4 regions of the Parazoarcus communis genome follow, and region 2 is predicted to be linked to each of the others. Evidence: predicted binding sites of a transcription regulator. Region 2 holds the regulator's gene; each other region holds the start of a gene.
The links. Region 2 encodes FNR, which switches genes on or off when oxygen is low (the NO sensors DNR and NnrR bind a similar motif). Its sites were predicted from a motif close to TTGANCTAGNTCAA; they were not measured.

Region 1: a site for FNR is predicted at 4,532-4,545, ahead of CEW83_RS06295 (DUF2946 domain-containing protein). Genes of this name have one in related genera too.
Region 3: a site for FNR is predicted at 5,546-5,559, ahead of CEW83_RS14295 (cytochrome-c peroxidase). Genes of this name have one in related genera too.
Region 4: a site for FNR is predicted at 5,081-5,094, ahead of CEW83_RS06755 (nitrite reductase). Genes of this name have one in related genera too.

What each region holds. Positions count from the first base shown of each region.
Region 1 is NZ_CP022187.1:1,373,325-1,381,230, forward strand. Features, by position in the region: gene CEW83_RS06270 (hypothetical protein) at 1-58, opposite strand, end outside; gene CEW83_RS06275 (TonB-dependent receptor) at 69-2,174, opposite strand; gene CEW83_RS06280 (DUF2946 domain-containing protein) at 2,362-2,763, opposite strand; gene CEW83_RS06285 (copper chaperone PCu(A)C) at 2,856-3,320, opposite strand; gene CEW83_RS06290 (SCO family protein) at 3,331-3,975, opposite strand; gene CEW83_RS06295 (DUF2946 domain-containing protein) at 4,049-4,441, opposite strand; gene purL (phosphoribosylformylglycinamidine synthase) at 4,685-7,906, opposite strand, start outside.
Region 2 is NZ_CP022187.1:441,904-449,809, reverse strand. Features, by position in the region: gene CEW83_RS02205 (sulfite exporter TauE/SafE family protein) at 1-272, opposite strand, end outside; gene hemN (oxygen-independent coproporphyrinogen III oxidase) at 341-1,732, opposite strand; gene fnr (fumarate/nitrate reduction transcriptional regulator Fnr) at 1,855-2,595, shown strand; gene CEW83_RS02190 (SirB2 family protein) at 2,613-3,002, opposite strand; gene CEW83_RS02185 (Crp/Fnr family transcriptional regulator) at 3,124-3,810, shown strand; gene CEW83_RS02180 (PHA/PHB synthase family protein) at 3,930-5,615, opposite strand; gene CEW83_RS02175 (MBL fold metallo-hydrolase) at 5,761-7,170, opposite strand; gene CEW83_RS02170 (universal stress protein) at 7,292-7,735, shown strand; gene CEW83_RS02165 (hypothetical protein) at 7,865-7,906, opposite strand, start outside.
Region 3 is NZ_CP022187.1:3,147,307-3,155,212, forward strand. Features, by position in the region: gene CEW83_RS14275 (LysR family transcriptional regulator) at 1-36, opposite strand, end outside; gene CEW83_RS14280 (MFS transporter) at 179-1,645, shown strand; gene CEW83_RS14285 (aspartate kinase) at 1,752-3,119, opposite strand; gene CEW83_RS14290 (Ldh family oxidoreductase) at 3,389-4,414, shown strand; gene CEW83_RS14295 (cytochrome-c peroxidase) at 4,471-5,469, opposite strand; gene CEW83_RS14300 (hydrogen peroxide-inducible genes activator) at 5,617-6,573, shown strand; gene CEW83_RS14305 (ABC transporter ATP-binding protein) at 6,734-7,660, shown strand; gene CEW83_RS14310 (ABC transporter permease) at 7,657-7,906, shown strand, end outside.
Region 4 is NZ_CP022187.1:1,481,019-1,488,924, forward strand. Features, by position in the region: gene CEW83_RS06735 (Lrp/AsnC family transcriptional regulator) at 1-447, opposite strand, end outside; gene CEW83_RS06740 (Lrp/AsnC family transcriptional regulator) at 440-1,477, opposite strand; gene CEW83_RS06745 (cytochrome D1 domain-containing protein) at 1,481-2,689, opposite strand; gene CEW83_RS06750 (c-type cytochrome) at 2,710-3,081, opposite strand; gene CEW83_RS06755 (nitrite reductase) at 3,279-5,003, opposite strand; gene cobA (uroporphyrinogen-III C-methyltransferase) at 5,167-6,045, shown strand; gene CEW83_RS06765 (type I glyceraldehyde-3-phosphate dehydrogenase) at 6,157-7,236, shown strand; gene CEW83_RS06770 (class I SAM-dependent methyltransferase) at 7,229-7,906, shown strand, end outside.

The DNA of each region.
Region 1 (7,906 bases), 930 kb from region 2:
CCTGTGCGCCGCCAACAATGAGCAGTCCCGCCAGCAGAACATGAACCTTGAGTATCATCGTCTGCACCTCAGCGGAAAGCGTAGCGATACGTCAGCATCACCTGACGCGGGGAAGCTGCGGTGTAGGTGACCTTTCCGCTGGCGTCCTTCTTGACCTCGAAGGCGTAGCGTTTGTCGAACAGGTTGTCGACGTTCAGGGTCAGCGAGTGCTGATCGCGCTCGTAGCCCACCGACAGATTCGTCACCCAGTCCCAGCCGTCGTACTTCTCGGTGTTCGCGTTATCCAGCCAGTACTCACCCCAGTTCAGCCCGGCCAGTCGGGCATGCCAGCCGCTGGCCGACTTCCAGCCGATGAAGACACCGTACTGGTGGCGCGGCACGAAGGGCAGCGTATTGCCCGAGCGATCCTGGTTGACCACGGAGCCCCCCACCCGGACCGGTTCGCTGAAGCTGTCGTAGGTGTAGTCCGACCACGCGTAGTGACCGCCGACGTCGAAGCCGCCACCCAGGTTGAAGCTGCCGGACAGCTCAACCCCCTTCTTGTCCGTCTTGCCCGCGTTGGCATACTCGGTCACCCCGCCGGTATTGACCTGGACGATCTCGTCCTCGACAGTGGTCGAGTACGCGCTGGCATCGAACTGCCAGTCACGACTGCGACCCTTGATACCGAACTCCACATTGCGCGACACCGGCGCGTCGAGATCGGGGTTGCTGGAGATCTCGCCCGACGAGGGCACCTGCCCCGCCTGCGCAACCATGGCAAACAGGTTGATCGCATCGTTCAGCCTGTAGCTGACCGCAAGCTTGGGTGCAGGCAGGCGAAAGGTCTTCTCGGTTTTGGCAAAGCCGTCACCGGCAACGTACTTTCCGGACGCGTAGTCGTAGCGCTTGATCTCGTTGGTCTCGTCTTCCATCCGGATGACGTCGTAGCGAAAACCCGCATCCACGATCCAGCGCGGTCCCGGGCGCCAGGATTCCTGCAGGTACACGGCGCTGAGCACGCTTGAACTCGTGCTGGTCGACGCCAGTTCGCCCTTGGCGTCGGACAGCGTGGACCGAATGCGTCCGCCAGGCGTGGTGAGCACGTCGCGATACTGGTACTTGACCGAATCTGGCACCTCTTCCTTGCGCGCGGTGACGCCGCCTACCAGGGTGCCGTTACCATGGTTCCAGCTGGCCTCGAGATCGGTACCAAGATTCACGACCCAGTCGCGGGTCTCGTTGATCAGGCCGGTGACCGGGTGATAGTGGTACCAGGTGTTGTAATAGAAACGCGGCTTGAAGGTGAAGTCTCCGCGCTCCATCTCGAGCCGCGAATTGAAGAACCACACCTTCGAGTAACGACCGGAGTTCTTCCACGCCTCCGATGTATCTTCCTGCTCTCCGGTGCGCTTGAAGCTCTCGAACAGGGTCTGATCCATCGCGCCGGGCAACTGCATGTTGGCCTCGGCGTAGGACAGTTCGCTCTCGAGCACGTCCTGCTCGGTCAGAATCCAGCCGTGCTTGAGCGAGGTCTGCGTGGTGTCGAAAGCGTTCCAGCTGCGCCAGTCGTTATCCATCTTGCGATGCGTCGCCGTCACCGCGAGTGCATGGCGCTCGCCGACGATGCCATGGCGGAGGTGGTAGTTCTCTGTTCCGTCGGTGCCGAAGCCGACTTTGGCGTTGTTGGCCGTGGTGTCGAAGACCGACTTGGAAAACACCTGGATCGCACCACCGGCACTGCCGGAGGCGAACAGGTTGCCCGGGCCCTTGGCCACTTCGATGCGCTCGATGTCCTGCGTGTCGACGAAGTCGAGCCGGGTGAAACTGTCGGGATCAGACAGCGGCACGCCATCACGCAGCACCATGATCTCGCGTATGCCATAGGCGGCCTTGAGGCCCGCACCGCGGATGATCAGCCGGGCGTCGAAACCGCCGTTCTTGCTGTCGATGAGGACGCCGGGAATCTCCTGCAGCGCCTCCTTCATGTTGAACATCTTCTTCTCTGCCAGCGCCTCCTTGCCGACGACCGCGATCGCCTGCGGAACGTCTGCTGTCTTGCGTTCCTCACGGGTCGCGGTCACGCTGATCTCGTCGAGGATCGGGGCTTCTCCGCCGGCCGCATCCGAGGCAGCGGCAGGAAAGGCCGCGGCAATTGCCAGGCAGACGAGGCTGATTTTCGGGCTGCAATACATTTCCGGTACCTGTTCTCAAAGTGCTTTGAAGACTCGTCGATTCATGCGGAACGCGGCCAGATCGCGAACGAACACGCGCGGGCAACCGACACCTGGAGCGTTTCCGGGTGCATTCAGGCGCAAGACGCATCAGATCGTGCGGCTGGGGCGGGCCAGCGTCATGCGCATGGCGTACGACGAGAAATAATCAGGAGAGAGCAGGTGAAACGGGAGGGCCGCGCGAGAACGCTGCGAGCCAGACGGTGCGCAGGCGCGGGGGTTCGGAAGGCTGAACAAAGCGGGCGCTGCCATCGAAAACCGCCTCAAGAACGAGGGGCGACAAGCCTGGCAGCAAGGCTGCGTGCCCGGCGTGCGGCAGGCAGAACGGACAGGCATTGCGCTCGCTGCCGGTTTCGAGCGGGGTGTCACGCTCCTCCTCCGCCGACAGATCGACCAGGATCATGCCGCCGGTGGTGCAGATCTCCGTCCACCGTCCAGGATCGCTCGCGCGCAGCAGCGCCTGCCCTAGTACGGGCATGAGCGCGCTCAGCAGGATCACGAATATCGCGACCCGCGCAGCAAGCACCTGGTGATGGAAACGTCTGATCATGAACAGAACGGGACTGAATCGGAACGGTGGAAACGCGCCGGCCGAGCTGACACCGCACCCAGTGCGGATGTCCGGCTGACCGGCCCGGGTGATCAGTGCATCTTGTTCATCTGCATGCCGCCGGCCGCGCTGTTGAGCGGACGCACCGGCGCATTGATCTCAACGCTTTCACGCTTGCCGTCCTTGCCTTCGACGACAACGGTCAGCGGCACCATGTCACCCTCTTTCACCTGTGCATTGAGGTTGATGAGCATGACGTGATAGCCGCCGGGCTTGAGCTCGACCGCCTTGCCGGCCGGCAGATCCAGACCGGGAATGGCGCGCATCTTCATCACATCCTTCTCCATGACCATCTCGTGCACTTCAACCACTTTGGCTGCGGGCGAACGAACCTCCACAAGCTTGGCATCCACCGGCGACGTGATCTGCATGAATGCACCGGTCGCTTTCTGTTGCGGAACGGTAGCGCGTACCCAGGGCTCAGTGACGGAAACCTGCGCAAAGACGGCAGACGAAATCAGTGCAGCACACAGCGAGGCGACGATCTTCACTTTCATGGTGTTCTCCTTAGGGGCGGGATGAAGCTGTTTGAATCAGGGTCTGCACATCGGCCGCAACGGATTCGGCCGTACTCTGGTAGGACACGGCGAGGCGCAGGCGCCCTGCCGGATCAAAAACGTAGCTCGTTGCGGTGTGATCCATCGAGTACGAGCCGCCAGTCGGCACCTTGCGATAGAAAACACGGAATTCGTCGGCAACCTTGCGGGTTTCCTCGAGACTGGTATAGAGCCCGAGGAAGTCGGGGTCGAACGCAGCGGTATAGGCCTTGAGTACACCGGGCAGGTCGCGCTCGGGGTCGACACTGACAAAGATCACCTGCAGCCTGTCGGCATCGTCGCCGAGCAGTTGCCGCACCTGCGCGGCGCGCGACAGTGCAGTCGGGCAGATGTCCGGGCATTGGGTGAAGCCGAAGAACATCATCACGACCTTGCCGCGAAAGTCAGCGAGACTGCGGGTCGCGCCGTCGGGGTCGAGCAGGCTGAAGTCGTGGCCGAAGTTGGCGCCGGTGATGTCGGTATTTCTGAAGCTGACCGTCTCCCTGTTGCAGGCGCTCAGCGCCATTGCAATGAACAGCCCCATCAACAGGACGAGCAGCGTACGCAGCAAGAAGGTCCGCGCCAGTGCGGCGTGGAAGAAATCGTGTAAAGGCATGAATACCTCCGGAATCGGTGATTGCACAGCGCACGCCGCGCACAGGGTGCGGGCAGCACGCGTTCAGCGACGATCAGGAGGCAGCGGGTGGCGCGCGCGGACTCGAAGCCGTCCACGCAAACAGTGGCCGGGGAGCGGAGAAGAAAAGCGGGGGTTCAAGCGCGGCCATGCCGATGACGGCAAATCCGGCGGACAGCTCAGGTGGCAGACCGAACGAGCCTGCGTGCGGACAGCAATAAGGGCAGGATGCAGTGGACGCGCCGGGCGCGTCGTCGCCTTGTTGCCCGCTGTCCGCATCGACCGCAATCCATTGCATGCCGGACGCCGAGCACACCTCAATCCAGCGCTGATGGCCATCCCCGAGCACCGTCATTGCCTGGCTCACCGCAGGCGCAAGCGCACCGAGCAGGATCGCAAGCGTTGCGAACCAGGCAGCAAGGCGGAACTGGCGTCTTCGGATGAACATCAATCAGGGTCGGGGCAAAGGGGCTGGCGTGCAGACTGGCAGGGTGTCCGGTAATGTCGGCCGATTATAGACGTTTCGACACAATGAAACTTGACCCAGATCATTTAATGCTGTGCGACGCGCGCCTGCAGCACTGCGCACAGACAGTCCTGAATGGCACAACGAGGTGCCGGTTCCCCGGTCACCCCGTTGTCACACCCGAACCGGGTCGGGCGCAGAATCAGCGAACAGGCGCCGAGCCGATCAGCCCAGCCACTTGCGCGCGTTGCGGAACATGCGCAGCCACGGCGAAGCGTCCGGGCTCTCGTCGATCATCCACTGCGGTGCCCACGACATCTGCAGCGTGCGAGCGGTGCGCTCGGGGTGCGGCATCATGATGGTGAAGCGGCCATCTGCCGTGGTGAAGCCGGTTGCACCCAGCGCCGAACCGTTGGGGTTCTGCGGATAGGTTTCGGTCGGCTGACCATGGTTGTCGACATAGCGCAGCGCCAGCAGCGCCTTCTCGCGGTCGGCTTCAGCCGCGAACACCGCCCTGCCCTCGCCGTGGCTGACGACGATCGGCATGCGGCTGCCGGCCATGCCGGCGAGCAGGATGGACGGGCTGTCGACCACCTCGGTCATCACGAAGCGGGCCTCGAACTGCTCGCTGCGGTTGCGATGGAAGGTTGGCCAGGCGTCTGCACCCGGAATGATCGGTGCGAGGTGAGCCATCATCTGGCAGCCGTTGCACACGCCCAGCGCAAAGCTGTCAGTGCGCCCGAAGAAGGCTTCGAACTCTGCACGCAGCCTGGGGTTGAACAGGATGGACTTGGCCCAGCCCTGCCCGGCACCGAGCACGTCGCCATACGAGAAGCCACCGCAGGCAGCCAGGCCGTGGAAGTCGAGCAGTTGCTTGCGGCCGGACTGCAGATCCGACATGTGGACATCGACCGGCTCGAAGCCGGCACGCTCGAAGGCCGCTGCCATCTCGAACTGCGAGTTCACGCCCTGTTCGCGCAGCACCGCGACCTTGGGTCGGGCGCCGGTGGCGATGAAGGGCGCTGCGACGTCGTCCTTGACGTCGAAGGACAGCGCGACCGACAGACCGGGGTCGGTCGCATCCGCGAGACCATCGAACTCCTGCTGCACGCACTCGGCGTCGTCGCGCAGACGGGCGATCTGGTAGCTGGTCTCGGACCAGGCCTGCATCAGCTCGCTGCGGCTGGCGGCAAGGATACGCTTGGCACTGCGCCAGAAGCGGATTTCGTCCTTGTCGTTGGGCTCGCCGATGAAGTGATAGGTCAGGCGGGCTTCACGCAGAATCTCGGTGATCTTCGAACGCTCGTCACGACGGATCTGGATGACCGCACCGAGTTCTTCGGCAAACAGGCCGGAGATCAGCTTGTCATCGAAGCGGCCCTTGAGCATGTCGGGCTTCTTCTCGAGGCCATCGACATCGTTCATGTAGGGGTCGTAGCAGACGGTGTCGAGCACCAGCGACAGGCCGCACTTGCTGGCGAACGCCATCTCGCACACGGCTGCGAACAGGCCGCCGTCAGAACGGTCGTGATAGGCCAGGATCAGGTCTTCGCGACGCAGACGCTGGATCGTGGCAAAGAAGGCCGCGAGCTGCTCGGGGTCGACATCGGGTGCATGCTCACCCACCGAGTTGAAGACCTGTGCCAGCACCGAACCGCCGAGGCGGTTCTTGCCATTGCCAAGGTCGATCAGCATCAGCTCGGTTTCAACACCTTCGGGCAACTGCAGTTGCGGCGTCAGCGTGCGACGGATGTCGGTCACCGGCGCAAACGCGGTGGCGATCAGCGACAGCGGCGACACCACCTGCTTGTCCTCGCCATTGTCGGCCCATGCGGTGCGCATCGACAGCGAGTCCTTGCCCACCGGGATCGACACACCGGCCTTGATACAGAAATCCGACACCGCCTTCACCGTGTCGAAGAGCTTGGCGTCCTCGCCGCGATGGCCGGCAGCTGCCATCCAGTTGGCCGACAGTTTGACGTCGCCCAGGTCGGCAATATCGGCCGCGGCGATGTTGGTAATCGCCTCGGCCACAGCCATGCGTCCCGAAGCCGGCGCGTCGACGCAGGCCAGCGTAGTGCGCTCGCCCATGGCGAAGGCTTCGCCGCGATAGCCCTGGAAACTCATCGCGGTAACCGCGACGTCGGCCACCGGCACCTGCCACGGTCCGACCATCTGGTCGCGCGCGGTCAGGCCGCCCACCGAGCGGTCGCCGATGGTGATCAGGAAACGCTTGCTTGCCACGGTCGGGTTACGCAGCACACGCAGGCCGGCGTCCATCAGATCCATGCCGGTCACGTCGAACGGCGGCAGATGGACGGCGCGGCGCGAGACGTTACGGGTCATCTTCGGCGGCTTGCCGAGCAGGACCTGCATCTCCATGTCGACCGGCTTGTTGTCGAAATGACGGTCGCTCACGGTGAGGTGACCGTCAGCGGTCGCGGTACCAAGCACCGCGAAGGGGCAGCGCTCCCGCTCGCAGAAGGCGCGGAACTGGTCGAGGCTTTCCGGTGCGATCGCGAGCACGTAGCGCTCCTGCGATTCGTTCGACCAGATCTCGCGCGGGCTCATGCCCGGCTCTTCGATGTGCACTTCGCGCAGTTCGAAATGCGCGCCCAGGCTGGCGTGGTCGGCCAGTTCCGGCATCGCGTTCGACAGACCACCCGCGCCGACGTCATGGATAGCGATGATGGGGTTGGCCTCGCCCTGCTGCCAGCAGGCGTCGATCACTTCCTGGCAGCGGCGCTGGATTTCGGGGTTGCCGCGCTGCACCGATGCAAAGTCGAGATCGGCAGCGTTGGTGCCGGTCGCCATCGACGAGGCGGCACCGCCGCCCAGGCCGATGAGCATGCCCGGACCGCCAAGCTGAATCAGCAGCGTGCCCGGCGGGAAGGTCGGCTTGTGCGATTGCTGTGCCTGGATGCTGCCCAGACCGCCGGCAATCATGATCGGCTTGTGGAAACCGCGCACCTCGCCCTGCACTTCCTGCTCGAAAGCGCGGAAGTAGCCGGTCAGGTTGGGACGGCCGAATTCGTTGTTGAAGGCTGCGGCGCCGATCGGCCCTTCGATCATGATGTCGAGGGCGGAGGCGATGCGCTCGGGCTTGCCGTAAGGCTTTTCCCACGGCTGCTGATAGCCCGGGATGTTCAGGTTGGAGACCGAAAAACCGGCCAGGCCCGCTTTCGGGCGCGAACCGCGACCGGTCGCACCTTCATCGCGGATCTCGCCACCGGCGCCGGTGGCTGCGCCCGGGAAGGGCGAAATGGCGGTCGGATGGTTGTGGGTCTCGACCTTGGCGAGGATATGGGTTTCCTCGCTGTGGTAAGCGAAACGACCTGCTGCGTCCGGATACAGGCGCTCGATGGTGGCGCCCTCGATGACCGAGGCGTTGTCCGAGTAGGCCACGACCGTACCTTGCGGATGGGCCTTGTGGGTGTCCTTGATCAT
Region 2 (7,906 bases):
TTCGCGAGCACGTAGAGCGTGATCTGGACCGGCAGAACGCCATCGTAGAGCATGCCGACCGAGCCCAGCGCGCCGAGTCCGGCACCAATGCAGGTGTAGGTGGTGATCCGGCCAAGGTTGTAGGCGAGATGAATCGGCCACTGCCGACTGCGACTCGATGGCGTCTGCACCTGTACCGTAAGCGCTCCGACAATGCCGCCGCACATCGATACACAGTGAGTGCCTCCAAGGAGGCCGATCAGGAAGACGGCGAGATAACCGGTTTCGGGCATGTTCAATCAGCTATGAAGCGTTTGATGCGGTGCGCGCATTCTACGCTGCACCGCGCCTCCCCGCCCGGTCAGATCACCCGGGAGTAACGGGCGCGCTCGCGATCCGAGCGCAGATAGCGATCGAAGAACATCGCAATCCCGCGCACCAGCAGACGGCCCGCGGGCAGCACGCTGATCCAGTCCTTGTCGATCTTCACCAGCCCAGCCTCTTCCATTTCCTTGAGGTCGGCGATCTCGTCAGCAAAGTACTCATGGAACTTGATGAGGTGTGCAATCTCGATCGACTCGATCGACAGCTCGAAATGGCACATCAGCGCCTGGATGATCGAGCGCCGGAGGAGATCGTCGGCGGTGAGCTCAATGCCGCGCAGTACGGGCAGCTCGTCGCGATCGAGGGCATCGTAGTACTCGTCGAGCGTCTTGACGTTCTGCGCGTAGACCGGACCGATCTTGCCGATCGCCGACACACCGAAGGCAAGCAGGTCGCACTCGGCCTGGGTCGAATAGCCCTGGAAATTGCGGTGCAGGCGCCCCTGCCGCTGCGCCACGGTCAGTTCGTCATCCGGCTTCGCGAAATGGTCCATGCCGATATAGACGTAGCCGGCGTCGGTCAGGCGACGGATGGCAAGCTGCAGAATCTGAAGCTTGGAGTCCGCTGACGGCAGGTCGATCGGAATGATCCTGCGCTGGGGCTTGAACAGTCCCGGCAGGTGCGCGTAGCTGTACAGCGAGATTCGATCGGGCGAGAGTTCGAGCACCTGCTCCAGCGTGCGGTTGAAGCTGATCACATTCTGCTTGGGCAGACCATAGATCAGGTCCATGCTGATCGACTTGAAGCCGGTTGCCCGCGCCGCGTCGATGACGAGCTTCGTCTCTTCGACGCTTTGCACGCGGTTGGTCGCAATCTGCACGTCCTCGGCGAAGTCCTGCACGCCGACGCTCATGCGATTGAAGCCGAGGTTGGCCAGCATTTCGACGGTGTCGAAATCCACCTTGCGCGGATCGACCTCGATCGAGTACTCGCCATTCGGCACCAGGTTGAAGTGCTTGCGGACCGCATCCATCAACTGATGCATCTCCGCGTGCGAGAGGAAGGTCGGCGTTCCACCCCCGAGATGTAACTGCGTGACCTGACGTGTCCCCCCCAGGGCCGCCGCCTGCATTTCGATCTCTTTTTCCAGGTAATTCAGATACTTGGCAGACCTGCCATGATCCTTGGTGATGATCTTGTTACAGGCGCAGTAATAGCAGATCGTGTTACAAAAGGGGATGTGGAAGTATAATGACAGCGGTCGGCTCACACCGCCAACGGCACGTTTTCCCAGCCAGTCTGTCAGTGCTTGTGCATCGAATGCCTCCACAAACCTGTCTGCGGTGGGATACGACGTATAGCGAGGCCCGTTGATGTCGAATCGTCGAATCAACTGGGGATCAAAGATTAGGTCTGTCTGGCTGGTCATGGTCTGGCTGCGTCGATGTGTTACTTAACAATGGCAGAAAGCCGGCGTTTTGTGGTTGACTTGGATCAACGGCAACATTCTGACTACCCCCAATCCGGAATCGGAGCAAGTTTACAGTGCAAATGAAGGCGACGGTGCCGATCACCGCGGCGGGGCTCAAAACCGCATGCTCACAATGCAATCTGCTGGAGCTGTGCCTGCCGTTCGGCATGACTGACACTGAACTCAACCGCCTCGACGAACTTGTCGGCGGGCGTCGGAAGATCAAGCGTCAGCAGCCGCTCTATCGCGCAGGCGAACTCTTCGAAGCCATCTATGCGATCCGTGCAGGCTCCTTCAAGACCGACGTTCTGCTCGAAGATGGTCGCGAGCAGGTCACCGGATTCCAGATGACCGGCGAGATCATCGGGCTCGACGGCATCAGCACCGAGTTCCACTCGTGCAATGCGGTTGCGCTCGAAGACAGCGAGGTCTGCGTCATTCCCTACGCCAAGCTGGAAGAACTGTCCCGCGAGATCGAAGGCCTTCAGCACCAGTTCCACAAGGTCATGAGCCGCGAGATCGTGCGCGATCACGGCGTGATGATGCTGCTGGGCTCCATGCGCGCGGAAGAGCGTCTGGCGGCCTTCCTGCTCAACATGTCGCAGCGCTTCACCGCTCGTGGCTTCTCGGCCGCCGAGTTTCACCTGCGCATGACCCGCGAAGAGATCGGCTCCTATCTGGGCCTGAAGCTGGAAACGGTCTCGCGTGCCTTCTCCCGCTTTCAGGAAGACGGCCTCGTCGCGGTGCAGCAGAAACATATCCGCATTCTCGACAACGACGGTCTCAAGAAACTCATTCAGCACCAGCCCGGCGCGCGCTGAGCGCCGGACTGTCGCGCTCAGGCAAAGACGGCGAACCAGCCGCCGACGTTCTTGCTGAGCGCGACCGACACGATCCAGCTGAACACGAGCAGCGCAGCAACAAACGCAGCCCCGCGCACGGTGCGCGTTCGGCCACGTTTCAGGGCAACGGCGCCCAGCAGGATGTAGACGATCAGGCCAATGACCTTGGCCGTCACCCACGGTGCCTGCAACGGGTACTGTTCGATCATCACCGCCAGCGTGATCGCACTGCCAAGCAACACGGTATCGACCACATGCGGCAGGACGCGCGTCAGACGATGTGTGAGCAGACGGCTGTCAACAAGCATCCACACTCCCCTGAGCGCGAAGCCGGCAAGGCTCAGAATCACACAGGTGACGTGGATGTGCTTGATCGCCTGATACATCTTTCGTTCCTCCTCGGGGAAAATGCTGACCGGTGCGCCCTGGTCGGGCGCCGAACAATGACAGAACAAACAGGATTCAGCCACGCAGGCTAGAATCGAAAGTGAAATGCAGGAGCACGGAATGAACCAGACCGCCGCAGACATCCTTACCCAGCTCCGTCAGATCTCCCTGTTCGGGGAGCTGTCGGAGAGTGAGCTGGAACGTGTTGCACGCTATACCCGCGAACGCCGCCTGGGCAAGGGTGAACTGCTGTTTCAGCGCGGCGACGTTGCCCACGGTTTCTATTTCGTCACCGAAGGGCAGCTCAAGCTCGGCTTCTCGTCAGCTCAGGGCAACGAGAAAGTGGTCGAGATCGTCGGCCCGCAGCAAAGCTTTGGCGAAGCGGTGATGTTCATGAACCGCCCCTACCCCGTTTTTGCCGAAGCGCTTACCGACATGTCGCTGCTTCATATCGGCCAGAACGTCGTATCCGACCTGATCGATCAGGATCCGCAGTTTGCACGCAAGCTTCTGGCAGGCATGGCGGTCCGCCTGCATAACATGGTGCGCGACGTAGAAACCTATTCCCTGCGCTCGAGCACACAGCGCGTGATCGGTTACCTCCTCCAGCAAACCGAAGAGGATGGCACCAAGGCTTGCGACATCTCCCTGCCCACGAGCAAGCAGGTCATCGCGTCACGGCTGAACCTGACGCCCGAGACCCTTTCGCGGATCTTTCACGACCTGGCAGACCATGGTCTCATCACCGTTCACGGCAAGCGCATCACGCTTCACAATCCGCAGGCACTGTCGCGCTACAGCGGGTAGCACTTCGCCCGCTCAAGTCCTTGCCGTCCCCCGAAAAGCAACGGCCTCTTGAACGAACAAGAGGCCGTCTTTCACGATACCCGGGTGCTGAAAGCCGAAGCCTTCACGCGCCAGCGCACTCAGGACTCAAGCACATAGGTTCCCGGCGCCGGTGCGAGCGAAGGAAACTGCTCGCTTGCCGCCGGCCTCGCCTCGATCAGCTCTCCGGCGTGGGGTTTGACCCAGTCCATCCAGTCGGTCCACCAGCTGCCCGCCTGCTCTTCAGTGCGATTGCGCCACTGCTCGGCCGTATCCGAGCGATGCGCTTCACCGGCCCAGAACTTGCGCTTGGGCGGCGTGACGACCGGATTGACGATGCCAAGAATGTGGCCTGAGCTCGAGAGCACATAGCGCTTGGGACCGGTGACATGGTTAATCACACGGAAAGTCTGCAGCCACGGCGCGATGTGATCGTCCTCTGCGGAAACGACGTAGAGCGGCTGCGTGATACGGCCGAGATCGAGCGGCTCACCCGCCACCTCGAGTGCGTCGGGATGGATCAGCTTGTTGTTCAGGTAAAGCTCGCGCAGGTACCACGAATGCATCGCGTACGGCATACGCGTGGTATCCATGTTCCAGTACAGCACGTCGAATGGCGGCGGCGTTTCGCCGTACAGCCAGCCTTGCACAACGTAATGCCAGATCAGGCCGTTCGAGCGCAGCAGGCGGAATGCGGAAGCCATTTCCTTGCCATCGAGATAGCCCTTGCTGGCCATGTTGTCGATGATGTAGCGGATGCTGGCTTCGTCGATGAACACCTCGATGTCGCCCGGCTTGTGAAAATCGACGAGCGTGGTCAACAGGGTCCAGTCCGCAACCGGCACCTGGTCCTCAGGGAAATGGCGGTTTGCCCATGCCATGTACATCGACAGTGCAGTGCCTCCGATGCAGTAGCCAACTGCATGCACCTTGTCCTGCCTGGTGAAGCTTCGCGCGCACTCGATGATGGCATGCACGCCTTCGGTGAGGTAATCGTCGAAACTGCAATCGCGCATGGACGCGCCGGGGTTCTTCCAGCTCGTAATGAAGACATCCATCCCCTGATCGAGGAGGAAGCGGATCATGCTCTTGCGCGGCACCAGGTCAAGAATGTAGAACTTGTTGATCCACGGCGTGACGATCACGATCGGCTTCGCATGCACCTTTGGCTGCGTCGGCGCGTAGTGGATCACCTCCAGCAGGTTATTGCGAAAGACCACCTCGCCTGGCGTCGTGGCGAGATTCTCGCCAACATGGAAATCGTCCGGGTCGGTCATCCGGACATTACCGGCCTTGAGGTCCTCGAGGAAATTCTTGAAGCCATTGGTCAGGCTTTCACCGTTGGTTTCGACGGCCTTGCGCATCGCTACCGGATTGGTCCACAAGAAATTCGTGGGGGCCATCGCGTTGAGCAGATTACGCCACCAGAATGCCGCCCGCCTGCGCTCCTTGCTCGCCAGCCCGGGGGTGTCGTAAAGCATGTCCTGCATGTTGCGGGTGAAAGCGAGGTACCACTCCTTGCTCAAATCCCAGGTCGGATACTCCGTCCATACGGGATCGGCAAAACGCGCGTCGTCGGAGTGAGGACGTATCGGGTCCGAACTCGCCAGCCCGAGCATGCGATTGACCGAGTGCAGCTGCAGTTTCCACAGGTCCGTCGACAGTCGGGTGAAGCGCTCCGCCAGTTCCTGTGGATGCGCCAGCCATGCAAGCTGGGCATGGACGAGCGGCGCGGCCATTCCAAGTGGATCCACCGTACCTTCCACGCCGTCATGGAGTTCGCGCATGGCGCGCTTGACGACCTGTCCCGGGTTGAAATCTTCGGCACGCCTTCCGGTCCTGCCCGATGCAGGCCGTTTGCCTGTGCTCTTGCTTGCTCTGGCCATTTCTTGCTCCTTGAATCTCAAGCGGTAAACAGACTGGGCTGTCACCTCAACTCAGATGATAGGTTTCTCCGGCGACCGGCTCGGTCAAGCCGGACCAGCCCAGCTGCTCGGCCACGGCGGCGCCAAACGCCGCACGTGCCTCGGTTTCGCCATGCACCAGAAAAGTCTGCCGCGGCTGCGTTTCAATATGATGCATCCATTCGAGCAGCGCAGGTTTGTCCGCGTGCGCGGACAAGCCGCCTATCGTATAAACATCCGCCCTCACCGGCACCTTGTCGCCAAGAAGCGTGACGACGCGTGCCTTGTCCACCAGTCGCCGCCCCAGCGTGCCAGCGGCCTGAAAACCGGCGATGATGACTGAGCACTCCTTGCGGTCAATGTTGTATCGCAGATGGTGCTTCACCCGCCCGGCATCACACATGCCGCTCGCCGAGATGATCACCAGCCCGCCGCGCTGATGGTTGAGCGCGATCGACTCTTCGACGTCGGCGACAAACCGCAGGTGAAAGCGGTCTGAATTCGCCGTCATCCAGGAAGAAAGCTCACGGGTCTCGTCATCCCACAGCGCCTCGTGCTGCATCGTGAGATCAGTGACCGCCGTCGCCATTGGCGAATCGACGATGACCTCGAGTCGCGCCACCTTCTCCGCCCGTACCAGCTTTGCAAGGATGAACAGCACCTCCTGGGTACGCCCGACCGCAAAGGCCGGAATGATGACGTTGCCGCCCTTGCGCTGAAGCGTGTCATTGAGGGCGTGAACGAGTTCGTCCTCGGTCTCGTTCAAGGGGCGGTGAGCGCGATTGCCGTACGTCGTTTCAATAAACAGGTAATCCGCGGCGCGGACCTGATAGGGATCACGCAACACCGGGCGATCGGGCTGACCGAGGTCACCTGAGAACACCAGCCGTCGGGTGGCGCCGCCCTCCATCACATCCACTTCAATGATCGCAGACCCCAGGATGTGCCCTGCGTCGCGAAAGCGGCAGGAAACCCCCTTCCCGGGGTGAATGAGTGCATCGTACTGGACGCGTTGAAGCCGGTGCAGACTGGCCCGCGCCTGTTCGACCGTGTACAGCGGCGCCGCGGCGGAACTCCGACGTCCGTGACGCGAGCGGTTGCGACGACTCGCCCACTCGAACTCCTTTTCCTGGATGTATGCCGAATCAAGCAGCATGACGCCGAGCAGATCGACCGTTGCATCCGTCGCATGGAGCCGTCCCTTGTACCCAAGGGCGATCAGCCGCGGAACCAGCCCCGTATGATCGAGATGCGCATGCGTGAGGAGGACGAAGTCGATGGAATCGAGGTCGAAATCGAGCGCCCGGAGATTCTTGAGCCCGGCCTCGCGCCCCCCCTGAAACATGCCGCAGTCGACCATGAAGGCACCGCCGTCATGTCGGACCACTGCGCAGGAACCGGTGACTTCACCGGCCGCGCCATAAAACGTGATGTCCATGATGCACCTCCGATAACAGCATCAACCTTCCCGTCTGATGCGGGGTTGACCCTGATCAAGCCCGGGAGCGATGCATCGGTGGCTATAATTGGATACACACCGCGACCCATGGAGTACTTACATGTTCAAACATATTCTCGTACCTACCGACGGCTCGCCCCTTTCTGAAGGCACCGTATCACGTGCTGTGTCCTTCGCCAAAGATGCGGGCGCACGAATCACCTTTTTCTACGCCCAACCGGATTTCCCGATGCCGATTTACGGCGAAGGTGCTCTCATAGACCCCACCACGCCCGAGCAGTTCGCCAAGTCGGCACAACAGGAAGCCGAACGCATTCTGGCGAGCGCGAAAGCAGTGGCGGATGCATCCGGTGTTCTCGCCGCAACCGACACGCTGGTCAATGAGGTGCCCTATGAGGCAATCATCGACGCAGCGGAACGCCACGGCTGCGATCTGATTTTCATGGCTTCTCACGGGCGCAAAGGCATCGCGGGCCTGCTGCTCGGAAGCGAAACACAGAAAGTGCTGACACACGGTACGACGCCGGTACTGGTCTACCGCTGAAAGCAGCTATCCAGCAAAAAAGGGAACGGCCCGCTGTGCGGGCCGTTCCCTTTTTGCTCCACGCTTTCCTGCGGAAACCATGAAGCGCTCCAACCGGGCGCGGCTCAGGTCACGGCCAGCGCAGACCGGCTACTGCTTTGACTCGAGGTGATTGATTTCCGCCGCAGTGCG
Region 3 (7,906 bases), 1.9 Mb from region 2:
GAGGGTGACAAGCAGATTCAGATCGGGTTTCGACATCAGTCAAGCATAGCAGCGCCCGGTCGATATATGGCGTCAAACGCAACATTAAAGTGCAAACGCTGCGTCTTCCGCCATGCAACTGAGCGTTCTACGATTTCGACATGCCAATAGCGGCCATTGCCGACAACAGGGGCTCATCATGAAAACAATCGAAACTGAACGCGTTTCTTCCATTGCGGACCCGACGAAAGGCGCAATCCCGCTCCGTGGCGCGCTCGTCAGTCTGTCGCTATCGGTATTGCTGTCCTCACTTGGCACCAGCATCGCCAACGTTGCCTTGCCGAACCTCGCGGAAGCGTTCAATGCGTCATTTCCGGCGGTGCAATGGATCGTCCTCTCCTACCTCCTCGCCATCACGACCCTGATCGTGAGCGTCGGCAGGCTCGGCGACCTCATTGGCCGCAAACGGCTGCTACTGGTCGGAATCGCGCTGTTTACCGTCGCCTCAGGCCTGTGCGGCATGGCGTCCTCGCTGCCGACGCTGATCGCTGCCCGCGGGCTTCAGGGCCTTGGCGCCGCCATCATGATGGCCCTTGCCATGGCCATCGTCGGAGAGATCGCGCCGAAGGCCAGAACCGGCAGCGTGATTGGCCTGCTCGGAACGATGTCAGCAATCGGCACCGCACTCGGGCCATCGCTCGGTGGCCTGTTGATCAACGGCTACGGCTGGCCGGCAATCTTTCTCATCAACCTGCCGCTGGGCATTGTGGCGCTCGTACTCACCGATCGCTACCTGCCACGGGAACTCGCACGCACCGGTGCCGGGCGCCCCACTTTCGACGTGATCGGCACGCTGCTGCTCGCGCTGGCACTCGCGGCCTACGCGCTGGCAATGACAACAGGCCGCGGCGGTTTCGGCCTGCAGACACTGGGTCTGTTGCTGATCGCAGCGACCGGGATCTGCTTGTTCGTGCGTGTCGAATCAAAGACCGCATTCCCGCTGCTTCAGCTTGAGCTCTTCCGCAGCCGGAGCCTCAGCAGCAGCCTCGCCACGAGTGCAATCGTATCGACGGTCATGATGTCGACACTGGTTGTCGGGCCGTTCTATCTGGCACGCGCACTCGGACTCGGGGCGGCATCCGTTGGACTGGTCATGTCGGTTGGCCCGCTCGTTGCCGCACTGACCGCCGCGCCTGCCGGGCGCATCGCCGACCGCTTTGGCGCGCAAGGCGTTTCCAGCCTCGGACTGATCGGCATGGCAAGCGGATCGCTTGCGCTATCCATCGTCCCCTTCACACTCGGCATCCCCGGCTACATCACGCCTCTTGTGGTGATCACCGCAAGTTATGCCTTGTTCCAGACGGCCAACAACACCTCGGTGATGAAGGATGCCGGCCCGAACCAGCGCGGCGTGGTGTCCGCCGTGCTCAATCTGGCGCGGAATCTCGGCCTCATCACTGGCGCGTCGGTAATGGGTGCGGTGTTCGCGCTGGCCTCCGGAAGCGCCGACATCACGACCGCATCTCCCGCATCCGTTGCGCTCGGCATGCGGCTCACCTTCGCAGTCGCAGCGCTCCTTCTCGCAGCCGCACTTGCGATTGCATACCGCAGCGTGCCACGCCAACCGGAAGTCGCCTCTCAGCCAGCCAGTTCCCGGGGACGCTGAACACTGGCAACAAAAGCGTCGCGCCGCGCTTGAAACCTGCCGGCGCAGGCGCGCGGTTCCGCTTGCGAGAGGGGCAGACCTGTCGGTCCGGCTGCCCCTCGATGGATTACGCCACCGGCACCGGTGTGCCGGAATTGACGCACAGCGAGTGGTTCAGCGCGATGATCGACTTCTTGTAGTCCTCGCGCTCGACGATGAACTGCATGTTCACCTGACGCAGGGTCTGCGACACGCAGTTCACGTTCACCTCGGCTTCAGCCAGCGCCTGTGCCGCGCGGGCGAGAACGCCGGGGATGCTGATGTTCGAGCCGATGGTGCACACGATGGCGCTCGGCTTGATGGTGACCACCTGGTACGTGGTCTCCAGCTCGTCGATCAGCGCCGGCGTGACCGAGTTCTCCCACAGCAGATGGGCGATCGAATTGGCGTTGGTGGCCTTGAGGATGTAGGACACGTCGTGACGACGGAAGATCTCCAGGATGCCGAGATCGAAACCTACCGTGCCGACCATGCTCGGGTCATGGATCTCGACCAGCGTCACCTTGTCGCTCCCGGTCACGATCTCCACGCGGGCGCGCTCACCGACGTAGTCCTTGGTGATCAGGGTGCCGGGATGCTCGGGCTCGAAGGTGTTCTTCAGGCGGATCGGAATGCCGGCCCGTTCCATCGGCTTGGACGCCTTGGGATGAATGGCCTCCATGCCGACATCGGCCAGCTGGTCGGCCACGTCGTAGTTGGTGGCGCCCACGATCACTGCGTTCTCCAGGCCGACGATGTTGGGGTCGGCGGAGGACAGGTGAAACTCCTTGTGGATCACGGCCTCGGCCGGTCTCACTTCCACTGCGATCTTGCTGAACGTGACTTCGGAGTATCCGCGGTCGAACTCGCGCATGATGCCCTCGATCCCCTTGGTGTAGCCGGTGGCCACCACCACGTTGTTCGCCAGATCAAGGTCCTTGAAGCTGTTGCTGATGCGCTGATCGATGGTCAGGGCTTCGTCATCATGAAAACCTGCGAGGTCGAGCAGGATCGCATTCACCCCGGCAGCCTTGAGCATCTCGACCGCATTGAATGCGCTGTGCGATTCGCCGATCGATGCCAGCACCTCGCGTGCCGCCAGCAGCACGTTCTCGCGGCTCAGGTAACCACTGGCCAGCACGTGATGCATGGCGTCGAGGTATTTCCTGGCTTCGCCAATGCGCGTATCAACGAAGGCATCGGCCACATCCAGGGGCAGGCCAAGGTCGGCAAAGCCTGCGTTGAGCTTCTTCAGGCTCTGGGCCAGGTTGCTCAGCGCACCGTGGTAGTCCTTGCGCTCTGCAAACAGCGCATAAATGCCGGGCTCGCCCGTCTTCTTGTGCTCGAGCAACTGGTTGGTCACACCCGAATAGGCCGACACCACATAGATACGGCCATAAATGCGCGCCTTGTCGTACAACATGATGTGCCGCAGCACATCTCCGAATGCCGACATTGACGTGCCACCGATTTTTTCAACCGAGATCATGGGTGCCCCCGAGCTTTGAATGACGTAATCCCCGTACCGAGCGAAGGATCGAGCGAAACCCGGTAGTTTAAAGGATTGTGCGATGTTTTTTCGCGTGGGGATGCTGCGGGGCGCAGGGCGCCGGGAAAAACCGCCTTGCGCGCCGGCCCGTGAAGCGAATCCGGCCGCCTGCCGGGCCGCATCTGCTTTATGCGTAGAATATTGATCACTGATATTGAGGCCCAGGCGAACAGGACATGAGCACATCGACCAGCAAGACCCTTCTCCCTTTCTCCGAGATCGAAGCCCTCCTTGCACGGATCTTCGTGCGTCACGGCACCTCGGACGACGTGGCAAAGGTGCTGGCGGCAAACTGCGCCAGTGCGCAACGCGACGGATCTGACAGCCACGGCGTCTTCCGGATTCCGGGCTACCTCTCAACGCTGGCCAGTGGCTGGGTCGATGGCAAGGCGGTTCCGCGGGTGGAAGATGTCGCACCCGGCTATGTGGCCGTGGATGCCGGCAATGGCTTCGCCCAGCCCGCGCTGGAGGCCGCCCGCCCGCTACTGCTGGAGAAAGTCCGGCACAACGGCATCGCGCTGCTCGCGATCCGCAACTCCCACCATTTCGCGGCCCTGTGGCCGGACGTCGAACCCTTCGCACAGGACGGGCTGGTCGCCCTGGCCTTCGTCAACAGCATGGCCTGCGTCGTGCCGCATGGCGGCCACAAGCCGCTGTTCGGCACCAACCCGATCGCCTTCGCCGCGCCTCGCGCGGGTGCCGATCCGCTGGTGTTCGACCTCGCCACCAGCGCCATTGCCCACGGCGACGTGCAGATTGCCGCACGCGAAGGTCACACCCTGCCCGAAGGCTATGGCGTGGACCGCAACGGCGAGCCGACCCGGGACCCCGCCGCGATTCTCGACGGTGGCGCACTGCTGCCATTCGGCGGCTACAAGGGCTCGGCGCTGTCGATGATGGTCGAACTGCTCGCGGCAGCACTGACGGGCGGCAATTTCTCCTTCGATTTCGACTGGTCGCAGCATCCGGGTGCGAAAACACCGTGGACCGGCGAACTGCTGATCGTGATCGATCCGTCAAAGGGTGCCGGCAGCAATTTCGCCCAGCGCACGGAGATCCTCGTCAGGGAAATGCAGGACGCAGGCCAGACCCGCCAGCCGGGCGATCGCCGCTATCGCCAGCGCGCCGAATCCGCGCGCGTCGGCATTGCGATCGATACCTGCGAACTGGAGAAGCTGCGCGCGCTGGCCGGCGAAGGCTGAAGCGAAACAATGCAGAAAGGGGGCCAAGGCCCCCTGCATTTCAAACCCCTTGAAGCCTACTTCGAGAACGGCTGTGGCCGCGGTGTCGTATCCGACGAAGGTGGCAGGATCGGCAGTGCAAAACTTGGCTGATCGCCGGTCAAGGTCTTCAGGAAGGCCACGATCTTGGCATTCTCCGCATCGGTGAACTTCTTGCCCAGCTGCAGGCGCCCCATGATGTCGACGGCCTCGGCGAGCGTGTTGGCCGCACCATCGTGGAAGTACGGATAGGTCAGTTCCACGTTACGCAGGGTCGGCACCTTGAAGTTGAAGCGGTCCGCGTCCTTGCCGGTCACATCCGCACGGCCGCCGGCAGTGGCCTTGGTTTTGTAGGGCTCGACGATACCCATCTTCTGGAAGGAGTTGCCGCCCACGGCCTCACCGTTGTGGCAGGCAACGCAGCCGCTCTCCTTGAACAAGGTGTAGCCCGCCAGTTCGTTTTCGGACAGCGCATCGGTCTTGCCCAGCAGCCACTGGTCGAAGCGCGAGTTCGGCGTCACCAGGGTTTTCTCGAACTCGGCGATGGCGAGCGTGACCTGATCGATATCGATCTTGTCCTTGCCGAAGACCTGCCTGAACTCGCGGACGTAGCCTGGAATGGTCTCCAGCACCTGCACGGCCAGGGTATGCGAGAAGCCCATTTCGCCAGGGTTGGCGATCGGGCCACCGGCCTGTTCCTTGAGGTCGGCCGCACGGCCATCCCAGAACTGTGCGAGGTTCAGGCTCGAGTTCAACACCGTCGGCGAATTGATCGGACCTTGCTGCCACTTGTCGCCGATCGAGGTGGGAATGTTGTCCGTGCCACCCATCGAGAGGTTATGACAGGAGTTGCATGAAATGAAACCTGACTTGGAAAGGCGGGGATCGAAGTAGAGCTTCTTACCCAGGTCAACCAGACCGAGATTGATGTTGGCTGCCGGCTTGATGACCTGAATGGGTTCGTCCGCCGGTGCCGCTGCAGCGCTGGCAGAGATGCCAACGGCAACAATGGAAGCGACGAGGATTTGGAGTCTCATGCTGAACACCTCTAACTGATGAAAAGCTGTTGCAAACGCGATTGCGTGCAAGATACGCTCCACAACTTTCCAGGTATTGACATAACTCAATGTTTTTATTGTAGTTTTTTGCTATACATTGCATAGACAAGTCCTATAGCCAGAGCCATGAAACTTACTGCCTTGAGATATCTCGTGGCCTTCGCCGACGAAGGCTCCTTCAGTCGGGCCGCAGAGCGTTGCCAGGTCAGCCAGCCAACACTCAGTGTTGCGCTTCAGCAACTGGAGAGTGAACTCGGTGTGTCCCTCATCGAGCGCAGCAAGGGACGTGTCGCCCTCACCGACCTCGGCAGGCAGGTCGTCAATCAAGCGCGCAAGGCGCTCGACGATGTCAAACGCATCGAACTTGTGGCCCGTACCGGCAAGAATCCGCTGGCTGGCGACTTTCGCCTTGGCGTGATCCATACCATCGGCCCCTACCTCTTGCCCGAACTCATCTCGGCCATGAAGAAGGTCGCCCCCGACACACGCCTCTACATCGAGGAAAGCATGACCGCACTGCTCGCGGACAGCCTCAAGTACGGCACCATCGATGCGGCAATCATTGCGCTGCCGTTCGACATGCCGGGCATCAGGGTGCACCCGCTGTATGACGAAGAGTTTCAGGTCGTGGTACCCAAGGGGCACCGTTGGTCAAGGCGCAAGAAGATCGCGCGTCACGAAGTGGGCGACGAAGACGTGCTGGTGCTCAAGGCAGGCAACTGCTTTCGCGAACAGGTGCTCGACGCCTGCCCCGAGATGAGCCACGCAGACGGCTCGGCGCTTGAAGGGCATTCGATCGAGACCGTACGCTGCATGGTGGCATCGAACTATGGCATTTCCGTCCTGCCTGCCTCATCGCTGGGTGGCGTGTATCGCAACGACATGGTGACGGCCATCCCCTTCGAGGCCCCCGCGCCCTCACGCCGGGTTGCAATCGCCTGGCGTGACGGTTTCACCCGCACCGAGGTCGTCGACGCCATCATCGGCGCCGCCGGCATGATGAAGAACCCGTGCTATCAGGCCATCGAGCCTCCGGATCAGAAGCAGGATGCCGCCTGCGCGAGCCCGTCGCTAGCGTGTTGATCCGTGCCGCACAGAACACACATCTGCTGCAGGACACGTAATTCGAGCAACTGGGGCTGACGGCGTTCGCCGCGGTGTTCCCGGGTTGATGATTGCCGTGCGCCATGTTGTTCTCGGGCGGATACCAGACACAGTTGCATCGTCTGGTATGTTCACGGTCATGACGACAATGATTTCCATCTCCAGCTTATCCAAGACCTACGAAGGCGGTTTTCAGGCACTCAAGACCGTCGACCTCGACATCCGGCAGGGCGAGATCTTCGCGCTGCTGGGGCCCAACGGCGCGGGCAAGACAACGCTGATCAGCATCGTGTGCGGGCTGGTCAACGCCTCGACCGGCACGGTGAAGGTCGGCGGCCATGACATCGTGGCGGACTACCGCGCGGCGCGGGAGCTGATCGGGCTGGTGCCGCAGGAGCTCACCACCGAAGCCTTCGAGACCGTGTTCTCGGCCGTGAGCTTCAGCCGTGGCCTGTTCGGCAAGCCGGCCAATCCGGCCTACATCGAAAAGGTGCTGCGCTCGCTGTCGCTGTGGGACAAGCGCAACAACAAGATCATGACGCTGTCGGGCGGCATGAAGCGGCGCGTGCTGATTGCCAAGGCCTTGTCACACGAACCCCGGGTGCTGTTCCTGGACGAACCGACCGCGGGCGTGGACGTCGAATTGCGCCGCGACATGTGGGCGCTGGTCAGCGAACTGCGCAAGCAGGGTGTCACGGTGATCCTGACCACGCACTACATCGAGGAAGCCGAGGAGATGGCCGACCGCATCGGCGTGATCACCCGCGGCGAGATCATCCTGGTGGAAGACAAGGCCACGCTGATGCACAAGCTGGGCCGCAAGCAGCTCACCGTGCAACTGCAGGAGGCCATCGACACCATCCCCGAATCGCTTGCGGCCTATGGGCTCGAACGCAGCGCCGAGGGGCATGCGCTGGTGTTCACCTACGACGCCGAGCGTGCGCAGCACGGGGTCGCCGCGTTGCTGCGCGATCTCGCTGCGGCGGGCATCCCCTTCAAGGACGTGAACACGACCCAGAGTTCGCTGGAGGATATTTTTGTGGATCTGGTGAAGGAAGAGCGATGAACCTGCACGCAATCAATGCCATCTACCGCTTCGAGATGGCCCGCGCCCGGCGCACGCTGACCCAGAGCATCATCTCGCCGGTGATCTCCACCTCGCTGTACTTCGTGGTGTTCGGCGCCGCCATCGGCTCGCGCATTCCGCAGGTCGACGGGGTGAGCTACGGCAGCTTCATCGTACCCGGCCTGATCATGCTGGCGCTGCTCACGCAGAGCATCGCCAACGCCTCGTTCGGCATCTACTTTCCAC
Region 4 (7,906 bases), 1.0 Mb from region 2:
CAGATGTACCGGCAAGCCGGTAAGCGTCTCGATGCGCGCCGCCGCATCCGCGATGCCCTCGGGGCTTGCGGTTGCAAGCACGAACCACATGTTGAAGGCATGCGTGCGGCGGTAGTTGTGCGCCACGGCCGGCAGGGAATTGACGGCGTCCACCACCCGCTCCCAGTCGGCCTCGGGCACTGACATCGCCGCCAGACAGAAGGCACCGCCCATGCGCTCAATCTGGAACATCGGCCCGAAGCGGGTCAGTACGCGGTCGTCGAGCAGACTGCTCAGACGCGCGATCACTTCGTCCTCGCTCAGGCCAAGCATCGTCCCGATGGCTGCATAGGGTTGTTCCACAAGGGGAAACTCGCCCTGCAGTGCATTGATCAGGCGGCGGTCGACGGCGTCGGGCTCACGACTGGCAGCGATACCGCGTGCGCCTCGTGCCGTGTGTTCAGCCATGACCGCTCTCCGGTCCCAGCGGCAGGTAGTGCGCGCCGCTCTGCTTGAAGCGCCGTCCGCTGAACAGCACCGCATGCGGAAAGTGATCGAGCCCGAGCGAGCGGGCGATCTCGTCCCGCTGCGCAAGCACGGTTTCACGGACGCTGCCGTGAATCATGCAGAACAGGTTGTATGGCCAGTGCGGAAGGGACCGTGCGCGCCGATAGCACAGCGTCACGCCGGGATAGCGTGCGAGCTGCCTGCCCAGCGTGCTGGCCAGTTCGTCCGGCACATCCCACACACACATGGCGTTGGCCTTGATGCCGAGTTCATGGTGACGAACCACCACGCCGAAGCGCCGGATCAGCCCGTCCTCGAGCGCACGCGACACGATCTCGATCACCATGTTCTCGTTCAGACCGACCCGCTGGCCGACGCCAGCCCACGGCGCGGGCATGATGGGCAAGCCGCGCTGCAGGGCGGCGAACAGGCTGCGTTCCATCTCCGGCAGGGCACATGCCGTCGCAGTGCTGCCCGACACACGGGACTCGCATTCGGCCCGGTCTGCCGCACAGCGTCCGGAAAGATCGAAACCGAGATCGATATGGAATTCTTCTTCCAGCGGCAGGATGAGGGCATGGCAGCCGGTATCGGCCTCGATGGAACAGACCATGCGCCGCAAGGCCTTATCGTCGGCAGCGGACGCGACGAACCACAGATTGAAGGCGTGCTCGCGCTCATAGTTGTGATTGACGCCAGGCTCGGCGCTTACGCGTGCAGCGACGTCGTCCAGGCGTTCCGGTGGCACCGCCAGCGCCACCAGCGCGCCCGCCCCCAGGCGACGCGGTGCGAACACCGCGCCCACCCGGCTCACCACACCGGACGTCACCCAGTCGAGATAGCGTTCGATGACCGCCTGCTCGCTCAGACCGACGCGGTCGCCGATCACGGCAAAGGGACACGGCACGAGCGGAAAGCCGCGCTGCCAGTCGTTGAGCAGACGAAACTCGGCACTGTCGATGTCGAGCAGCAAGGGATGGATGCGTGCCATGGCTCAGAACCCGGTACGTGCCGCGCGGCTGGTAAAGAAGATGCCGCTCGGACTGGCTGCCGCAATGCTGTGAAGCGGCTTGTGGCTGGCCGTGTCGTAGATGAACACCCGGTTGTCGTCCCGCGACGACAGCCATACGACCTCGCCGCGGGGCGCGAACTCCATGTGCAGAATGGCGCGTCCCGGCTGCAGCGTATCGACCACATCCTGGCTCAGGGTGTCGATGACCTGTACCCAGCCGTTCTCGGGAAAGGCGAAGTTGACCCACACCTCACGCCCGTCCGGCCGCGCCATCACGAACACCGGCTGGCTCTTCACCGCAATCCGCCCCACTTCCTGCCAGGTGGTGGTGTCCACCACCAGCACTTCATGACGGCCGATGGCGGGCAGGTAGGCACGCCCGCCCGCAATCGCCCAGCCGCGAAGGTGCGGCATCTTGTACACCGGCAATGGTGCGTCGCCCTTGCCGTAGCCGGCGAGAATCTTGCGCACGCCCTGCTGCGGTTGCCACAGGTCGAGCATGGCCAGCCCGTCCTCACCGAACAGGCCCGCGATGTAGTAGCGCCCGTCGGGTGTCACCAGCGCATCGTAGGGCTGACGACCGGCGGGGAAGCGCTGCGTTGTCGGGTGTGCCGGATCGGAGAGGTCGGTCACGCGGATCTCGTCCGCATCGAACAGGGAATACACGAAGCGGTTGCCCGGCAGATCTGCCAGACCAACCACCTTGGAGCGCTGACCGTCGCTGCCGTAGCTCGCCGGCACGTCGGCGACCAGCTCGAGGGTTTCGGCATCGAAGGCCTTGATGCCGCCAGGCATGTAGTTCTGCGCCACCACGATGCGGCCATCCTGCGAAATCGCGCCGCCAATCGCGTTGCCCGCCTGCATGATCCGCCGGACGATGCGCCCGGTCAGCAGGTCGACCTTGCTCAGGCCTCCATCGCGCCCGAACACGAAGGCATAGCGCGCGTCGCGCGAGAACACCACCGAGGCGTGCGACAGGTCACCCAGCCCTTCAACCTGAGCGAGCACGGCGCGCGCACTGGTATCGACAATTTTCACGCGTCCGTCGGCACGCTCGATCAGCACGCCAAGATCGCCGGTACCGCGCAGTACCGGCGCGGCCGTGGTGCAGGCCGACAGCAGGAGCACCATCACCGGCAACAGAATGCCCCATAGCAGCGGCGGGGAAAGGCGAACGTTTTCCTTCGACATGTAGCGACTCCTGCTTCTTTCTAGCGTTCTGCGCGCTGCAACGCCAGCCCGCGATCGGCCGGAAAACCGTGCATCAGCTGATCAATGATCCAGCGCGCTTCGAGTTCGGAGAGAATGCCGCGAAACGGCGGCATCGGCGTGCCGGGACGCCCGTACATGACGGTTGCCACCAGTCCGTCGACCGGTTTGTCGGCAAGTGCAGCGGGGGTCAGCGCGGGCCCGAGCCCACCGCCAAGCGTCAGCCCATGACAGGAGCCGCAGTCCTGGCGAACCATGTGCACCAGCACGCGTTCGCGTTCGGCCGCAAGCGGCGGCGTGGCCGAAGCGAACACGGACATCAGGGTGAGCCCGACAAGAACGAGAACATGCATCAACAGTGCTGGCGGCTTCATCATGCTATCCGTATGCGCTTCATCTGGGATCAGCATGACGCCTGAGCACCATGCCTGCCTTGACCCGAATCAACCGTGCCCTTCGGCAGCCGGGGGCCAGCCCCGACCGTGGGCCGCAGACACGAAAAAGCCAGGACAATCGCTGACGAGAGTCCTGGCCGTCTGAGCAGCGCGACCGGCGTCGCGCCTTCAATGCATCAATACACGTCGTGCTGGGTGTTATACAGGTTGAACTTGCCGGTCGGCGTGATCAGACGCGGATCCTTGATCACCGCCTTGAGCGTGCGGGTCTTGTCATCGACCACGACGATTGCCGACTCCTGGTTCTTGGCTGACCACACGGAGAACCAGACCTCGTCACCCTTGACGTTGTACTCGGGCTGCAGCACGCGCTTGGCGCCTTCACCCAGCTCGGCCCACTTCGCAATCGGCAACACCTCGAAGCCCTTGTCGAGCTTGTTGATGTCATACACGGCGATCGACTGGCTTACCGCCGGATCGGGGTTCAGTGCCGTGTCCACCCACAGGTTCGTCGACTTCGGGTGGGTCTTGAGGAAGAGCGATCCTCCGCCCTGCCCGTTCAGCGACTCGACCATCTTCCACGCATACTGCTTGTGCTTCTCGGGATCGGTACCGATCAGCGCAATGGTTTCGTCGCCGAGGTGGCCGGTCGCCCATACCGGACCATACTTGGGATGGATGAAGTTGGCGCCACGACCCGGGTGCGGAATCTTGCCGACGTCGATCAGCCCGGCAAGCTTGCCATCCTTCGCATCCACTGCGGCAATCTTGTTCGACTGGTTGGCAGCGACCATGAAGTAGCGCTTGGTGCTGTCCCACCCGCCATCGTGCAGGAAGCGTGCAGCCTCGATCTCAGTGGTCTTCAGGGCGTGGATGTTGGAGTAATCCACCATCAGGATCTTGCCGGTTTCCTTCACGTTCACCACGAACTCGGGCTTGTAGTGCGAAGCCACGATGGAGGCAACCCGCGGCTCGGGGTGGTATTCCTGCGTGTCCACCGTCATGCCGCGCGTACCGACGATCTTGAGCGGTTCGAGCGTGTCGCCTTCCATGATGACGAACTGCGGCGGCCAGTAGGAGCCTGCAATCGCGTACTTGTCCTCGAAACCCTTGTACTTGGAGGTTTCGACCGAGCGGGCCTCGAGCCCGGTACGGATCTCGGCGACGGTGTCGGGTTTCTCCAGCCACAGGTCGATGAGGTTGATCTTCGCATCGCGACCAATTACGTACAGGTAACGACCGGACGCCGAGGTGCGCGAAATGTGGACGGCATAGCCGGTCTTGAGGATGCTGATGATCTTCTTGCTGTCGCCGTCGATCAGGGCCACTTCGCCACTGTCACGCAGGGTCGTGGAGAAGATGTTGTCGAGGTTGTAGCTGTTCATCTTCTTCGTCGGACGCTTCTCCGGCGGCACGATCACCTTCCACGTCGCCTTCATGTCGGCCATGCCGAACTCCGGCGGTTGCGGCGGGGTTTGCTGAACATAGCGCGCCATCAGATCGACTTCGTCATCGGTCAGCTCACCCGACGTGCCCCAGTTCGGCATCCCGGCGGGCGAGCCGTACTTGATGAACACCTTGAGGTACTCGGTGCCCGAGGCCAGGGTCTTGTCGGGCGTCAGCGGCTTGCCGGTTGCGCCCTTGCGCAGTACGCCGTGACAGCCTGCACAGCGCTGGAAATAGATCTGCCGGGCCTTGTCGAACTCGGTCTTGGACATCGACGGTGCCTTGGGGTTGATGTCCTGATACATCTCGACCGCCTCAAGCGGCGAGCCACCCGCCTGGTACTTCATCTCGGCAGGCGAGACATCCTTGTGAGTCTCCTCGGCCCAGGCCGCAGTCAGTGCCAGCGGCAGCGCAGCCAGCACGGCGGCATGACGAATCCAACGCATATGCTGCATTTTCCCTCTCCTTCGTAACGCATGAACAGACGAAAAAATCATGCGATCAGTATCGAACCGGCGCCGACTTGCGATCCTTGATGTGAATTAATTTTCCATGCTGCACTTAGGGATAAAGTCCAGTCATCCTAAAACTAGCAGATATTGACTGGGAATAAAGACCATGACCCAAAGCACCCTGCTTCGCCCTGCGTCCTCCTCGCTCATCCACCTCAACCGGGGATCTGCTGGCTCCTTCGCAAGTCCGGCGGCACCGCGCCAACCCGGGCACGCCGGCACCGCAACCGGCTCGGTCGCCCTCGTGGGCGCCGGCCCGGGCGACCCCGAACTGCTCACCATGAAGGCGGCCCGGCGCATCGCCGAAGCCGATGTCATCGTCCATGACCAGCTCGTGGGCGAAGGCATTCTGGATCTGGCACGCACCGACGCACGGCGCATCTATGCGGGCAAGAAAGCCGGCAGGCATGCACTGCCCCAGGACGAGATCAACCTGCTGCTGGTGGAACTCGCGCTTCAGGGGCTCAGGGTCGTTCGTCTCAAGGGCGGAGATCCCTTCATTTTCGGACGCGGCGGGGAGGAGATGCAGGCACTGATCGCCAGCGGCATCGCCTGTGAGGTTGTGCCCGGTGTCACCGCTGCAGCAGGCATGGCGGCAAGCACCGGCATTCCGCTGACGCACCGTGACCATGCACAGACCGTGGTGTTTGCCACCGGCCACCTGAAGGAAGGCAGCGTCGATCTCGACTGGGACGCGCTGGCCAGACCCCATCAGACCATCGTCATCTACATGGGCCTGGGTGCGCTTGACATCATCTGTCGCGAGCTGGTGGCGCACGGTCTGTGGCGAACCACGCCAGCCGCGGTCGTGCATGCCGCGACGACGCCGCAGCAGCGCATCGTCACCAGCACCCTGATGTCGCTCCCATTCGAGGTGCGTGCCGCGAAGCTGCAGACGCCCAGCCTGATCATCGTGGGGACCGTGGTGGAGTTGCACCCATTGCTGACGCAAGCAGCCGAGCAAACCGCAGCACTTGCGCTCTGACCAACAAGGTCAGTCACCCCCGGAGTTGCGAAGCTGCGGGCTTGCGGGTGCCATAAACTGGGGCGGACCCTGCATCGGTTGTAGAATCCTGCCCTTGTCCCGCATCCCATCATGGCAGGCTCGAACGTGGCGTCATCCCGCTCCAACCCGTTTCGCATCGCGATCAATGGTTACGGTCGCATCGGCCGTTGCTTTCTGCGCGCCCTTCACGAATCGTCGATCAGCGACCGCTTCAAGGTCGTTGCCATCAACGAGCCTGCCGATCTGGCCAGCATCGCCTACCTCACCCGCTTCGACTCCACCCACGGCCGCTTTCCCGGCCGGGTCGTCGCCGATGACGACGCCCTGCTGATCGGCGATCAGATGATTGCGGTCACCCACGCCACCACACCGGAAGGCGTGGACTGGGCAGGCCTGGATCTCGATCTGGTGGTCGAGTGTTCGGGCCAGTACAGCGACCGCGCCGCACTGCAGCGCTTTCTCGATTCCGGTTGCCGGCGCGTACTGCTTTCACACCCGGGCAACAGTGCCGCGGATGTGGACGCCACGATCGTGCACGGCATCAACGATGAGACGCTCACCGGCACCGAACGTCTGGTCTCGAATGCGTCGTGCACCACCAACGCGGTCGTCCCGGTGCTCGATCTGCTGCATCGCGAGCTCGGGATCGAGCAGGTACTGCTCACCACCCTGCATTCGGCGATGAACGATCAGCCGCTGATCGACGGTTATCACGACACCGACCTTCGCCGCACGCGCTCGGCAATGCAGTCGATCATTCCGGTCTCGACCGGTCTGGCGCGCGGGGTGGAACGGCTGCTTCCGGCGCTGACCGGCCGCGTGCACGCCAAGGCGATCCGGGTGCCGACGCACAACGTGTCGGCCATCGACATGGTGCTCACCCTCGAGCGCGACGCGTCAGCAGCGCACATCAACACCTTGCTGCAGCAGGCTGCCGCAGGCCCGTTTGCCGGCCTGATCGCCTGGTCGGACGAGACCCACGCCTCGATCGACTTCAATCACGATGCGCACTCGGCCATCGTCGATGGCAGCCAGACCCGTTCCTGTGGTCCGCGCATGGTTAACCTGCTGGTGTGGTTCGACAACGAATGGGGGTTCGCCAACCGCATGCTCGATGTGAGCCGTCACTGGCTGAGCCTGAGCGACCACACGGCTGCCGCCGATGCCTAGTCCTGCCCTGCTGCTCAATCTGGCGCTCGACCTGTTTTCAGGCCAGCGCCAGCCGCGCGTCACGGAACCCGAGCTGGTGATGGACGACCCCGCCAGTGCCGAAGCCTTCATGCTGGCGGGGCGCGAAGACGGCATCCTGGCCCACACCTACCTTTACCATGCGATCCAGGCCAGCGTGGTCATCGCCGCCGGCACCACCGTACTCGACCTTGGTTGCGGCCCGGCAAACCAGCTGGCCTTCATTGCCCGACTCAACCCCGACGCCCGCTTCATCGGTCTCGATGCGTCCGATGCGATGCTCGACCTGGGACGCGAAACACTGGCACGCAACGCCATCACCAATACCCGGCTGTGCGCCGGCGACATGACCGCCCTGCGCGGATTCGACGATGGCTCGGTGGATGCGGTGATCTCCACCATGTCGCTGCACCATCTGGGCAGTCTGGAAGCGCTGTCAAAGACCCTGTGCGAGGCACGGCGTGTCCTGAGGCCCGGCGGCGGCATCTATCTGGTGGATTTCGGCCGTCTGCGGCGACAGGCTTCGCAGGCCTTCTTTGCCACCGAAAATGCGGCGAGGCAGCCCAGGCTGTTTACCGAGGATTACTACAACTCCTTGCGCGCCGCCTTCAGCCTCGACGAGCTGCGTGCCGCAGCCGCGGTATTCGGCGCT